Regions from separate parts of the Collinsella sp. AF31-11 genome, predicted to be linked through region 1. Evidence: predicted binding sites of a transcription regulator. Region 1 holds the regulator's gene; the other holds the start of a gene.
What was found. The regulator NrdR, encoded in region 1, represses ribonucleotide reductase genes. The targets are predictions, from matches to a motif close to AAACACNATATATNGTGTTT.
Positions count from the first base shown of each region.

Region 2: a site for NrdR is predicted at 2,283-2,302, ahead of nrdD (anaerobic ribonucleoside-triphosphate reductase). Genes of this name have one in related genera too.

Region 1 covers NZ_QRQS01000005.1:119,567-126,807, reverse strand. Annotated here, with positions in the region: gene DWZ22_RS04520 (NAD(P)/FAD-dependent oxidoreductase) at 1-546, opposite strand, end outside; gene DWZ22_RS04515 (glycosyltransferase) at 665-1,966, shown strand; gene dut (dUTP diphosphatase) at 2,418-2,861, opposite strand; gene nrdR (transcriptional regulator NrdR) at 2,866-3,309, opposite strand; gene DWZ22_RS04500 (LysM peptidoglycan-binding domain-containing protein) at 3,361-3,810, opposite strand; gene lexA (transcriptional repressor LexA) at 3,974-4,618, shown strand; gene DWZ22_RS04490 (heparan-alpha-glucosaminide N-acetyltransferase) at 4,618-5,322, shown strand; gene hflX (GTPase HflX) at 5,307-6,596, opposite strand; gene miaA (tRNA (adenosine(37)-N6)-dimethylallyltransferase MiaA) at 6,596-7,241, opposite strand, start outside.
Region 2 covers NZ_QRQS01000006.1:50,023-57,263, forward strand. Annotated here, with positions in the region: gene buk (butyrate kinase) at 1-147, shown strand, start outside; gene DWZ22_RS05005 (MFS transporter) at 222-1,421, shown strand; gene DWZ22_RS05010 (hypothetical protein) at 1,522-1,992, shown strand; gene nrdD (anaerobic ribonucleoside-triphosphate reductase) at 2,558-4,780, shown strand; gene DWZ22_RS10220 (hypothetical protein) at 4,917-5,090, opposite strand; gene nrdG (anaerobic ribonucleoside-triphosphate reductase activating protein) at 5,207-5,788, shown strand; gene folE (GTP cyclohydrolase I FolE) at 5,855-6,412, shown strand; gene DWZ22_RS05030 (HD domain-containing protein) at 6,415-6,996, shown strand; gene folB (dihydroneopterin aldolase) at 7,040-7,241, shown strand, end outside.

The DNA of each region.
Region 1 (7,241 bases):
GAACTGGTCGCGGCGCAGCACGATGGTCACGCTGCTGGCAATGTCGGACAGGAACAGCGCCTCTTCGCATGCCGAATTGCCACCACCGATTACAAAGACCTGTTTGCCGCGGAAGAACATGCCGTCACATGTTGCGCAATATGAAACGCCACGACCGCGATACGTATCCTCGCCAGCGAAACCTGCCGGTCGCGGCGTGGCACCCATGCAAGCGATAACACTCGAGGCCAGCGTATCGCCCGTATCGTGATGCACCGTAAACAGCGCTGCATCGGCATCGTAATCGATACCCGTAACCATGCTCCATGCAACCTGTGCTCCCAGGCCCTCTGCATGCTGCTGAAAACGCTCGCCGAGTTCGGCGCCACTCAAGAGCGGAATGCCCGGATAGTTCTCGATCTCATTGGTTGTGGCGATCTGCCCTCCCGACATGCCCTGCTCAATCACGGTCGTCGTCAGGTTGGCACGCGCAGCGTAAATAGCGGCAGCATAGCCCGCGGGGCCGCCACCGATAATCGCAACATCGATCGGCTGATCGGTAGTCATGGAATATCCTCTCGTCGAAACATTGACGTTCTTTGCGCTCATACCCAAATTTACGTGAACATGACACTCATGCACTACAATGATAAATCCGTGTCACAACGTCGAAGGGGAGTTATCGATGGATCAAACGCAGACGAGCGACGACGCTCCCCTGCTCACACACAGCACTCCCCAATCGGAGCAAACAGCGCTCTTGGCTCAGCAAAAACCTCTCGTGACCATCGTGCACGCCTCGGTCGGCTCAGGCCATAAGGCCGCCGCAAATGCGATTGCGCAGGCATTCGACCTCATCCGCGGCACCAATGGCATCCCCGAGGATGTTGAGATTGAAGTGCTCGATATCCTTGATTTTGGACGTATTAAATTCGACGGCAATAAGACCGCGGCTTCGTTTACGGGAGCCACACGCCCCATTTACGACCTGACCTGGAGATATACACTTACGGGACATCTTCTCTGGGGTGGCGGCACGGCATGGTCACGAATCATGTTCCCCGCCTTCAACGAATATATTCGTAGCCGCAGGCCCATAGCCGTGGTCGCAACGCACATCACAGCAGCCAATGTTGCCGTGGGTGCCCGCGTAATTACGGGTATCGATTATCCGGTCATCTGCGTACCGACCGACTACGAAGTCGAGGGCTGGTGGCCCCACAAGGACACCGATCTATTCTGTGTTGCCAACGAATTTATGTCCGAAACGCTGCGTCCGCGCAAGGTGCCCGAGGCAAAGATTCGCATTACCGGCATTCCTATTCGCACCGGATTCGACACGGATTACGATCGCGAGGAAGAGCTAGCCAAGTTCAACCTCCCCACCGACAAGACCGTCGTGCTGGTTATGGCCGGCGCCAGTCTGCCGCAGCCTTACGTACGTTTCCGAGCAGCGATGGACCATACGCTCCCCTTCCTACGCAGCTTTGAGGACATGCATTTTGTCTTTTTGCCGGGCAAGGATGAGGAATACGCCTCCCGACTCAAGAAGCTCTTCGACGCCATGAAGCTCGAAAACGTCACGGTTCTGGACTACGTGGACGACATGGCTGCCCTCATGCACGGCTGCGACCTGGCAATCCTCAAGTCGGGCGGGCTCACCGTCACCGAGTGCCTGTGCGCTCATCTGCCGATGATCCTGCTGGGCAAATCATACGGTCAGGAAAAGGCCAACACCACGATGCTCACCGGCATGGGCGCCAGCATGCATGTCACCACCGCACGAGAACTCATCGTAACCCTGCGCCACCTGCACGACCATCCCGAATCACTCAAAGCCCTACTCATCAACGGCGAAGTACTACGCCGCCCCCATGCAGCCGAAGACATAGCCATCGCAACCATGGAGCTTGTAGGCAAACCCCAAAAGCGCAAACGAGCCTTCTGCCGCTTCTACTGGGGCGGAAAACCTGCGCATATCCGCTAGCGTCTTTATGTCCGCTTACCTGCGGGAGGCCCCTATATATCATCCCATGCTCAAACATTCTCGCTTCGCTGCGAAACTGCGCGTGGGACGATATATAGGGGCCTCCCGCAGGTAAGCTGCGTTTACGTTCTAGCAGCTATACCAGATTCCCCACCACTAGAACCTTCAAAGGCGAAACCGGAAAATCTAAATACAGTAAGCCAATGCGACAAAGGGATTGTTCCTTTGTCGCATTGGCTTACTAGAATGTAAATATTTTTTCAAGCGAGTAGCCGCCCGCCTGCCTCTCACACATATCGTTCCACGCGCAGTTTCGCAGCGAGCGAAGCGAAGCGAGAATGTTTGAGCATGGAATGATATGTGTGAGAGGCGGGCGGGAGGGATACGAGCGCCCCGCGAGAATGTTTGAGCACGGGATGATATATAGGGGCCTCCCATGGGCGAGCGGACATTACAATACGCCGCTAGAACCGAAACCGCCGGCTCCTCGGTCGGTTTTGTCTAGTTCTTCTACTTCTACGAGGTTGACCGTGGGGACTTCTTGGATGACGAGTTGGGCTATGCGGTCGCCTTTGTTGATTTGGATGTCGTTGGTGGGATCCAGGTTGATGAGGATAACCTTGAGTTCTCCTCGGTAGTGGGCGTCGATGAGGCCCGGCGTGTTAACTATAGACAGGCCCTGCTTGATGGCCAAGCCGCTGCGGGGCTGCACGAAGCCGGCGTAGCCATCGGGCAGGGCGATAGCCAGCCCAGTAGAGACCAGACGGCGTTCGAAGGGCTTCAGGACGCAGTCCTCGTTGGAGCGCAAATCCAAGCCGGCATCGGTGGGATGGGCGTATTTGGGAAGCTCGACGGTGGGGTCGAGACGCTTTATGTTGACGGTAATGTTGGACATGGAATCACCTTAACTTATCGAGCTCTTGCAGAAACTCATCGACGTCTTTGAAATCACGGTAGACCGAGGCAAAGCGGATGTACGCCACCTTGTCGATCTTGGCCAAGCGTTTGAGCACCATATCACCCAACTCATGCGACGTGACGGCCGTAAGCGTGCGAGAGCGCAGCTCGACCTCGATATCGTCGATAAGCTCATTGAGCTTCTTAGTGTCGATATCACGCTTGATGGTGGCGCGCATCAAGCCGACGAGCAGCTTATTGCGATCGAACCGCTGCTTAGTTCCGTCCGACTTAATGACCTCAATTGGGTCTTCACATCGCTCGAACGTTGTAAAGCGGTAGTTACACGAGCAACATTCGCGACGGCGCTTAATGGTGTTATTTGACTCCTGCATACGGGAATCAACGACGCGGGTATGTGCCTTGCCGCATTTGGGACAGCGCATGGTACCTCCTCTTAAACGATAACAAGGGTACCATGCGCAGCGCGATAATGATTACGAACGAGCAGGAACCTTAAGATGCGCACCGGCGGCGAGCGAACCATGCTCCAGATGATTGACGTTACGGATCATGTCGGAAGTCTCTTGCGTGGAAAGGCATTCGATTGGATATTCCTCGGCAAGCGACCAAAGAGAATCACCAGGCTGAACGCGAATGGTCTCGTAGGTAACGTTGGAAACGGACTCGGCATACGCAGCGTGACGAGCACTAAAGACAGACGTAGCGAGGACAAAGAAGAGCGTAAGCGCAACGGCAACGGCGACAATCGTCGAAACCTTCAGGGCGGCGCGGGTAGGCGCGGCTACAGTCTGCTGATTGCGAGCAGGCTGCACGGTCAGAGGCTGAAAGCCGGAGCGGCCACCCTGAACAACCGTAAAAGTGGGTTCTGCAGGCGTCTCGAGCTTAAGGGCGAGGTTTCCCTGGACCATATTCGTTACATTCATCATGTTCTCCTCTCGCGTGTTTTGCTGAGAACAGTTTTATCAAGCCGCGCGGACAAAAATGTCTGGCGCGGGAACGAATGTTCGGTTATTATTATCTCCGAACAGTTGTTCCTGTCAAGCAAAATTCGAACATTTGTTTGACATGGGTAGAGAGGATGCCCTGATGGCTCGCAAAATTACCAAGCGCCAGCAGCAAATTTACGACTTCATCAAGGAATATCAGCAGGAGAAGGGTTATCCGCCCAGCGTGCGCGAGATGGCTTCTGCCGTGGGCCTTTCCTCCCCCAGCACCGTGCACGCTCATCTCTCTGCCCTGGAGGCGCGCGGGCTACTCAAGCGCGATGCCACCAAACCGCGCGCCCTGGAACTCTTTAACGAAGACGGTTCCTCTGTCTCTATTTCTAAATCTGACGAGCCCTCCGCACCTCGCGGGACTGTCTCGCTACCGCTCGTTGGTCGCGTCGCGGCTGGGATCCCCATTCTGGCCGAGCAGAATATCGAAGACACTTTTACTATCCCGACCGAAATCGCCAGTGATCAGGGGTCCTTTATCCTTGAGGTGCATGGGAGCTCAATGATCAATGTCGGCATCTTCAATGGCGATTACATCATCGTCCGTGAACAAAAGAGTGCCATGAACGGCGAAATTGTCGTGGCCATGATTGATGGTTCAGCGACCGTCAAGACGTTCTACAAGGAGCAGGGACGCGTACGCCTGCAGCCTGAGAATGACACCATGGAGCCTATCTATGCAACGAATCCCGTTATCCTGGGCAAAGTCGTCGGCTTGATGCGCCGGTTCTCGTAATGCAGAAACGCATCACCATCTTTGACACCGTCCGCGGGTTTACGATGATTTCAATGGCAGGTTTTCACGCTTGCTACGATCTCGCGTATCTGTACGACTGGGATATGCCCTGGTTTACCCAGACTGTCTTTCAAGACATCTGGCGCGCCAGCATCAGCTGGGTATTTTTGTTTATCGCGGGTTGGATGTGCACCCTTTCGCGCAACAATGCTAAACGAGCGGCCAAGTACGCTGCCGCAGCTTTGGTCGTCTGGATCGCAACAACGCTCGTATCGGTCGACGATTCAGTGAACTTTGGCATCATTTATTGCATGGCGGCGTGTACCGCTGTGGTTGCACTAACCCGTCCGCTACTCCAAAAAATACCGGGCTCGTGGGGAATCGCGGCGTGCCTTGTTCTTTTTGCCCTAACTTGGGGCATTCCAAAAGCGGTCTACCCACTCCCCTACCTGGCATGGCTAGGATTTCCGGGCCCGGGTTTTGTATCGGGAGACTACTATCCACTCATTCCGTTTGTCTTTATGTACCTTACCGGCTTTTTTGCTGCCCAGGCAGCACAAGCATCAAGCCTCGAAGCGCCAGAATGGGCATACGCGAATCCCATCCCGGCGCTCACAGTCCTTGGTCGGCATGCCTTACCGTTCTACCTGCTCCATCAGCCTGTCATTCTAGGCGTACTAGAACTCGTTTATTCCGTACGATAACGCTCGAGCCGCGGTGCAATACGAGCCGGCAGTTTCGCCACAATACGAACGCCATCCTCAAGATATTCCTCATGCAAAAGGGTCCCCTGCTCATGCACCAGCGTGATGAGGGCGCCTTCGCGATAGGGAATGTCGGCGGAAATCAGCACATCGGTGGCGGCCGCCTCGCGAGCAATGCGATCGACGAGATCGTCGAGCCCCTCGCCCGTTTGGGCCGAAAACAGAACGGCCTCGGGATAGCGACGACGGAAACTCAATCGATCAACGCTGTCGAGAAGATCGATTTTATTGAATACGGTCAGCGTCAAACGCTCTCCGGCGCCGATCTCATCAAGCACGCGGTCGACAGCCTCAAGCTGTCGCTCATAGTCCTCGTCAGACGCATCTACGACTTTGAGAATTAGATCGGCACCCAACACCTCGGACAGCGTCGATTTAAAGGCATCGACCAGACCATGCGGCAGCTTTTGAATAAAGCCGACGGTATCGGTGATCGTCATGCCGCGACCGCCGGGCAAGCGATACGAACGCGTCGTCGGGTCGAGCGTAGCAAACAGCTTGTCCTGCGAAAGTACCGTAGAGCCGGTCAGACGATTGAGCAACGTCGATTTACCGGCATTGGTATAACCGGCTAACGCGACACGAAATGCCGGTGACTCAATGCGACTCTTGGATTGAATATCGCGACGCTGTTCAACCTGCCTGAGCTCACGACGAAGTGCAGCGATCTTATTACGAATGAGGCGACGGTCGATCTCGAGCTGACTTTCGCCCTGACCAAAGCGTGAGCCGATGCCGCCGCGCGCCTGTTCCTTGGCGAGATGACTCCACATGCCACGCAGACGAGGTAACAGATATTGAAGCTGTGCCAGCTGTACCTGTAGGCGTCCCTCACGCGTCTGAGCATGCAGACCAAAGATATCCAAAATCAGTGCCGTACGATCGATAATCTTTACCGGCTCGCCCACGGCTTTCTCCAAATAGGACTGCTGCGAGGGCGTCAGGTCGTCGTCAAAAATAACGACATCGGCATCCATGCGATGCACCAGGCCGCAAAGCTCTTCAACCTTACCAGAGCCGATAAACGATTTGGGATACGGCTTTACCAAACGCTGAGACAAGCGAGCCACGCACTGGGCACCAGCCGTGTGGGCAAGGCGACCCAGCTCATCGAGCGAGCGATCGAGCGGCCATGCATTGTCGCGCCACTCAACACCAACTAAAATGGCACGCTCGGGCTCGGGTGCCGTGGGAACAAGGGGGAAACGGGCCATTAGGCAGCCTCAATACGATGCAGGATATCCTCAACGACCTCATCGATCGTACATTCATCCATATCAAACCACACGATACGGTCATCACGCTTAAACCACGAAAGCTGACGCTTGGCATAACGACGCGAACGTCTCTTAATGAGTTCGCGAGCCTCATCCATGCTTATCACGCCATTGAAAGCATCGATGATCTCTTTATAGCCAATTGCCTGCATCGACGTCAGGGCATCTCCCAGCCCTTGGTCCATAAGACCGCGGACCTCATCGACAAGACCCTGCTCAAACATCAGATCGACGCGTAGGTTAATGCGTTCATAGAGCACCTCGCGATTACGCGTCAGGCCAAACCATAACGCATGATAATGCTCGCGCGGAACACCAAACTGGCTTTTTTGCTGCGCATAGGAAACGCCATCATCATGCATCTCGAGCGCACGAATCACACGGCGCACGTTATGGGGATGAATAACAGCAGCCGATTCTGGATCGCGCACGGCAAGCAGGGCATGCAGTTCTTCCTCGCCAATACGCTCGGCAAGCTCCTGATAGCCCGCACGGCGATCGTCCTCAAGTTCACCCGAGGGAAAGTCCATCTCATCGAGGGCGGCCTTGAGATACAACCCCGTACCTCCGCAAAAAACCGGC
Region 2 (7,241 bases), on a different contig from region 1:
TGCTGCTCTTGGATCGCCCCCGTGTCGGCTTATCCCGGCGAGTTTGAGCTCGAGGCGATGGCGTCTGGCGCTTGCCGCGTGCTCGATGGTGTCGAGGAAGCGCTCGTGTACAGCGGAGAACCCGTGTTCGCCGGATTCAACGACTAATAGTGCTGTGTTTGGGGCGGCCGCTGGTGATGCCTGGCCGCTCCGACCCTTTTCTTTAAGTGTAAGGATGGATCATGGATAAAAGCAAGATCAAGTACCTGGTGGGCATTTATGCTGCCGCCATGTGCATTATGGGCATGTTGGTGCCCGTCCCCATCGTGGCCTCTGTCGCGGCGGCGTTTCCCAACGAGAACATCGCTGCCGTTCAGATGATTATCGGCATCATCCCGTTGATGATGGCGCTGTCCGCCATGCTCGTGTCTTCCCAGCTCGCTTCGCGCGTGTCCAAGAAGAAGACGACGCTCGTCGGTCACGTTATCGTGATGCTGGCAGGCGTCTCGGTGCTGGTGTTCCACGACTCGCTCGGCCAAGTCTTAGCGGCTTCTGCTGTCATGGGCCTTGGTCTCGGTGCCGTGCAGAATTCAACGGACGCTCTTATCGCGGATTACTTTGGCGGAAAGCAGCGTTCGTTTGTCATGGGCATCTACTCCACCTTTGTTGCTCTTGGCGGCATTATCTGGACCATGGTGTCCGGTATTTTGGGTTCCGCCGAATGGTTTCATAGCTATGCGGCGTACTTCATCATGATCATTTTCATCGTGATTGAGGCTGTTTGTCTTCCCGAGGGTCATCTTGAGCCCAAGCGCAAGGTCAATGTGTTTGCCAATATGCCTAAAGAGGTCGCGATTATCACGCTCATGAGCTTTGTGTTCGTACTCACGTTCCAGCTCTTCAGCTCCAACGTTTCGCTGCTTGTTGTGGGTCGCGGCTTTGGCGGTACCGTGGAGGCCGGTCTTGCCTCTACCGTTATGACCGTTGCCGGTATTGCGGCTGGTCTTTTGGTCGGTCCGCTGTTTGCCAAGTTTAAGAACCTGGCTATGCCGATTGCGTGGGGCGTGACGCTCGTTGGCCTGGGCCTGACGCTGGTTGCGCCCGCCTTTATGGTGCTGTGCGTTGCGGGCTTTGTCGTTGCGCTAGGCAAGGAGACCTACGTGCCGCTGGAGGGCAATTTTGCCGCCGGCAACTCTGCCCCCGAGGGACGTGCGTTTAACCTTGCCATTGGCATGGCCGGCATCAACTTTGGCATGGCACTGTCTCCCATTGTGTTTGAGGCCGTGACGTCGCCGTTTGGTGCGACGATTGACCAGAAGTTCATCGCCGGCATGATCGTCTGTGCGGCTTGTGTCGTCTTTGGCGCCATCAAGTATCGCAAACTCACCCCGGCCCAGCTTGCCGAGGCCGAGAAGATGGCGGCCGGCGGCGAGGCGGAGTAGCCGTTCGAGTAGTTGCTTTGCCGCACATCATGTTTTATCGGGGCCGCCGACATATGCCGGCGGCCTTCTTTCTATCAATGACTTTGAAAGGCTTACGGCTATGAAGTTACCTGTCAACCGCGTTACCGGTATTCTCAACGGCTTCTTTAACCCGCTATTGCTCTGCGCGTTTCTCCCCATCATTGAAGGGGCGCCCGGCTTGGATCTGACGAGCCCCACGGGCTTTTGGGGACAACTCATCGTGGCCACGGTGATCGCCGAGGTTCTGAGCGCACTCCCGCTGTTTGGCAAAACGGTTGGTATGTGCCTGGACTTTTTTGGTTTTGAGCGGGGGAGTGCGTCACACAAGATCGCCGGTACGGTCATCGGTGCCACGCTCCTTTTTATGGTAATCGGTTTTGGCGAGATTGCCTTCCGGGGAGGATTCGGAACGATTGAAGGCCGTACGTTCTTCGCGCGTTGGGCAGGTCTTGTCACAAAGGGGTGGGCTTTTGTGGTTATCGCCGGCGTGCTGCTCGATCCCTTTACAGCGGCTCTCGGCCGCATGGCAGCTCGCGAAGAGAAGAAATAGTTCCTCGTCTATCGAATGCCGGCGGACGGGGTGCCGGGGCTGCAGTCTTCCGAGCGTTTGCAGTCCTGTCACTCCGTCCGCCGGCATTCGACCGCAACATGTTGGTCAAGCATAATCTTTTGGATTCTTTTGGCGTGAGCGGCTTGGTTTTGGTAGGATTTGTCGGCGGCTTGACTAAGGGGGTTTTATAACTGCCATGCAGGTAGCCGTGTTGGTAACGTTTTACCGACTTGCCAAGAGCCCCTCATAATTTATGTGTCTGCAAAATGACCAATTGCTTTGACCTGCTAAAACACTATATGTTGTGTTTGATCTAAAAAAAGAATACAGGATATAGATGCGTCTTTGTCGTATGATAGATGGCGGACAGAGAACGAAGACCTTAACTGCCTCTTTTGAACGTGTCCCTGAGCCGCTTGATCGGCTCCTGGGCATGTCCGCATGGAGGCATATGGTTTATCGAGAACACAGATTGCGCGACGGCGCCGCAAGACAGGGGCACGCCCTGCCGGGCATCGTTTGGCTCTGAAGCGCAATGAGACTACGACGCGAAAGAGGCAAGAGGATGAAGATCATCAAGCGCAGCGGCACCGAGGTCGTCTTTGACATCGAAAAGATCGTCAATGCCATCCGCGCCGCAAACTTGGAGGTCGAGGAGAGCTCTCGTCTTACCGACCGCCAGGTGGTTTATGCGGCACAAAACGTCGCCGAGGCATGCGAGAACGCGGGCCACACCGTGTCGGTCGAGGAGATCCAGGATTTGGTCGAGGACGAGATCATGCGTCTCGACTGCTACGAGGTTGCCCGCCACTACATCATCTATCGCTATGTTCAGAGCCTGAAGCGCCAGAAGAACACGACCGATGACAAGATCCTGTCGCTGATCGAGTGCAACAACGAAGAGGTCAAGCAGGAGAACTCCAACAAGAACCCGACCGTCAATTCCGTTCAGCGTGACTACATGGCCGGCGAGATCTCCAAGGACCTGACTCAGCGTGTGCTGCTGCCCCAGGAGATCGTGGATGCTCATAATGAGGGCCTGATCCATTTCCACGATTCGGATTATTTTGCCCAGCACATGCACAACTGCGATCTGGTGAACCTGGAGGACATGCTCCAGAACGGCACTGTTATCTCGGGCACGCTGATCGAGAAGCCGCACAGCTTCTCGACCGCCTGCAACATCGCGACGCAGATCATCGCCCAGGTTGCTTCCTCCCAGTACGGCGGCCAGTCTATTTCGCTGACCCATCTCGCCCCGTTCGTCGAGGTGAGCCGTCAAAAGATTCGCGGCGAGGTCGCCCGCGAGCTCGAGGAGCTCGGCGTTTCCGCATCTCCCGAAAAGGTCCGCGAGGTCGTTGAGGACCGCCTGCGTGACGAGATCCGTCGCGGCGTCCAGACGATTCAGTATCAGGTCGTGACCCTTATGACCACGAATGGCCAGGCGCCGTTCGTGACGGTCTTCATGTATCTCAACGAGGCTCGCTCGGCGCAGGAGAAGCACGACCTTGCCATGATCGTGGAGGAGACGCTCCGTCAGCGCTATGAGGGCGTTAAGAACGAGGCCGGCGTGTGGATCACTCCGGCGTTCCCCAAGCTTATCTACGTGCTCGAGGACGATAACATTCGCGAGGATTCGCCGTACTTCTATCTGACCAAGCTCGCCGCCAAGTGCACCGCCAAGCGCATGGTGCCCGACTACATCTCCGAGAAGAAGATGCGCGAGCTCAAGCTGTCTAAGGGCGAGACTGCCGGCAACGGCGATTGCTACACCTGCATGGGTTGCCGCAGTTTCCTGACGCCCGACCGTTCGGGCAACGGCTTTAACAATGTCGCCAACGCGCTGAACTATGACCCGACCAAGCCTAAGTACTACGGTCGCTTTAACCAGGGTGTTGTGACCATCAACCTGCCCGATGTCGCGCTGAGCTCGCATCAGGACATGGATAAGTTCTGGAAGATCTTCGACGAGCGCCTTGAGCTGTGCCATCGTGCCCTGCTGTGCCGTCATGAGCGCCTGATGGGCACGCTTTCGGATGCCGCGCCGATTCTTTGGCAGTACGGCGCCCTGGCGCGTCTGAAGAAGGGCGAGACGATCGACAAGCTGCTCGTGGGCGGCTATTCCACCATCAGCCTGGGCTATGCCGGCCTGTATGAGTGCGTCAAGTACATGACGGGTCACAGCCACACCGAGAAGGAGGGCACGCCGTTCGCCATGGCCGTCATGCAGCGCATGAACGACAAGTGCGCGGAGTGGAAGGCCGAAAGTGATATCGATTTCTCGCTGTACGGTACGCCGTTGGAGTCGACGACCTACAAGTTCGCCAAGTGCCTGCAGCGTCGTTTTGGCATTATCCCGGGCGTGACGGACAAGGGCTACATTACTAACAGCTATCACGTCCATGTGTCCGAGGAGATCGATGCCTTCGACAAACTTAAGTTTGAAGGCATGTTCCAGCAGCTTTCGCCGGGCGGTGCTATCTCCTACGTTGAGGTTCCCAACATGCAGGACAACCTCAAGGCTGTCATTCGCGTGATGCAGTACATCTACGACAACATCATGTACGCCGAGCTCAACACTAAGAGCGATTACTGCCAGGTGTGCGGCTACGATGGCGAGATCAAGATTGTCGAGGATGACGGCAAGCTGGTGTGGGAGTGCCCCAGCTGCGGCAACCGCGACCAGGAGAAGATGAACGTCGCTCGTCGTACGTGCGGCTACATCGGTACCCAGTTCTGGAACCAGGGTCGAACCGAGGAGATCCGCGACCGCGTGCTGCATCTCTAATAACCATCCCAGGCCGCCCCGTAGCGAGGCCCCGGACCTTTGCTCGCTATTTCGGACAGTCCTGGCTCACGACGGAGGCGCCACTGGCGCCTCCTGTTCGTGCGGAACTCATATCGAGCAAAGGTCCGGGGCCTCGCTACGGGGCGGCCAAGTTGATGTAGCTGAGATGCAGCACGCAGCCTGCTCGCTCCTCGAAGTTCTTAGCGGAAATGAGTTGACTTGCAACAACGCTTTGCTTGCGATGGCGGTTGAGCCGCAACCCAGTTTTTATTAGACCTCGAACCCTATACTCGATGTTCGCTTCGTTCATTGAGTTACCCTTTGCATGAGGCCGGGACATATCGTCCCGCCCGCAGTTTCGCAGGCCGAAGGCCGAGAATGTTTGAGGACGGGATGATATGTCCCGGCCTCCCGGGAGAGTTACCTATGAACTACGCGAACATTAAGTATTTCGACATTGCTGATGGAGAAGGCGTCCGCACTTCTCTGTTTGTGAGCGGGTGCCGTCGTGGCTGCAAGAATTGCTTTAACTCCGTCGCGTGGGACTTTGCCGCGGGCGAGCCGTTTGATCGTGCCGTCGAGGACAAGATTATCGAGAGCCTCGATCATCCCTTTATTGACGGCCTGACGATTCTGGGCGGCGAGCCTATGGAGCCCGAGAATCAGGCGGGACTCGTTGATTTTGTCGAGCGTGTTCGCGCGGCCTATCCAGCGGGGTCGGGGAAGACTATTTGGTGCTTCACCGGCGATGTGCTCGAGGAGCTTATGCCGGGAGGCCGCCACCATACCGAGGTCACGGACCGTATCCTTGCCTGCCTCGATATGTTGGTGGATGGCCCGTTTGTTCAGGATCTGTATGATATCTCATTGCGCTTTAGGGGCTCGAGCAACCAGCGCGTGATCGATATGAACGCTACGCGCGCCCGTGCTGAGCGCGAGGGCGTTGCGCTTTGTGATGCGGTTGAACTTTGGCGTGATGATCCGGTCTATTCGACCCATACTATGTAGCTTGTGGTCGATGCCGGAGGGCGTGGTACCATAGCGCGAACGTGAAATCGGAAAAGTGAGGCCCAGATGGTCGATCAGGAAAAAGTCGAGGCCGCCATTAAGCTGTTGCTTGAGGGCATAGGCGAGGACCCAACTCGTGAGGGCCTGTTGGAGACCCCGGCGCGCGTTGCCCGTATGTATGGTGAGATCGCCGGCGGCATGGGCCAGAGTGCCGAGGAGCACCTGTCCAAAACCTTTGCCGTCGCTTCGAACGATTTGGTTATCGAGCGCGACATCACGTTCTATTCGCTGTGTGAACATCATCTGCTACCGTTTTATGGCAAGGCCGCCATTGGTTATATCCCTAACGGTCGGGTGGCTGGGCTTTCCAAGCTCGCCCGCACGGTTGAGGTTTATGCCCGCCGTCTGCAGCTGCAGGAGCAACTGTGTGCACAGGTTGCCGATGCCCTCATGGACTATCTCGCTCCCCAGGGAGCGATTGTGTTGATGGAGGCCGAGCATATGTGCATGACGATGCGTGGCGTGCAAAAGCCCGGCACCAAGACCGTGACGCTCGCTCGCCGCGGCGTCTTTGAGACCGATCCCGCGCTCGAGGAGCGTTTCTTTAGGATGTTGGGCCGCTAACCATGAGAGTCGTCAACGACTTTACATCGAAGACCGATGAGGGGACGTCGCGTCGCGGCTTTATGGCTTCGGGCCTGACCCCCTTTGGTGCCATGCCTCGCATTGATTACATTTGTGCCAACGGGCTGTTCCGGCGGCACCTGGGCAACATTGCACAGTTGGAATCGGGGCGCATCTTCTGCCGCCACGGTATTGACCATCTGCTCGATGTCGCTCGCATTATGTGGATCAAGAATCTCGAGGAACAGCTCGAATTTGACCGCGAGGTCATCTACGCCACGGCACTTCTTCACGATATCGGCAAAGATGAACAGTATGAATCGGGTATATCCCATGATGTTGCAAGCGAACGCGTCGCTGATGCGATTCTCGGCGGCATGCCCGATGACGTGGCGTTTGAGCCGGCCGATGCCGCAGCCATTAAGACGGCCATTCTGGGCCATCGAAAGCTGCGCGTGAACAGCCAACCGCTTGAGCGTCTGCTCTATGCAGCCGACAAAGCGTCGCGCGCCTGCTTTGCATGCCCCGCGCGCAATGCTTGCAACTGGAGCGATGATAAAAAGAACCTGTCGATTCGCGTGTAGTTAGTTTGCGCGGTCGGGGTTCTAAACGAAGGAGACGATCGCGTTGAGTAACAAGAAACTGCCCGAGAATGCAACCAAGACCGAAGGCGCCGAGCTCGCCCGCCGTGGAAGGGGCGAAATATCCACCGCAACGGCGGTGCCTCACGTGAGCTATGACGATCTGCGCCATGCCGATCGCATTGTCATTGACGGCCTTGAGGTTTTTGCCAACCATGGCGTGTATCCCGAGGAGAACGCGCTGGGTC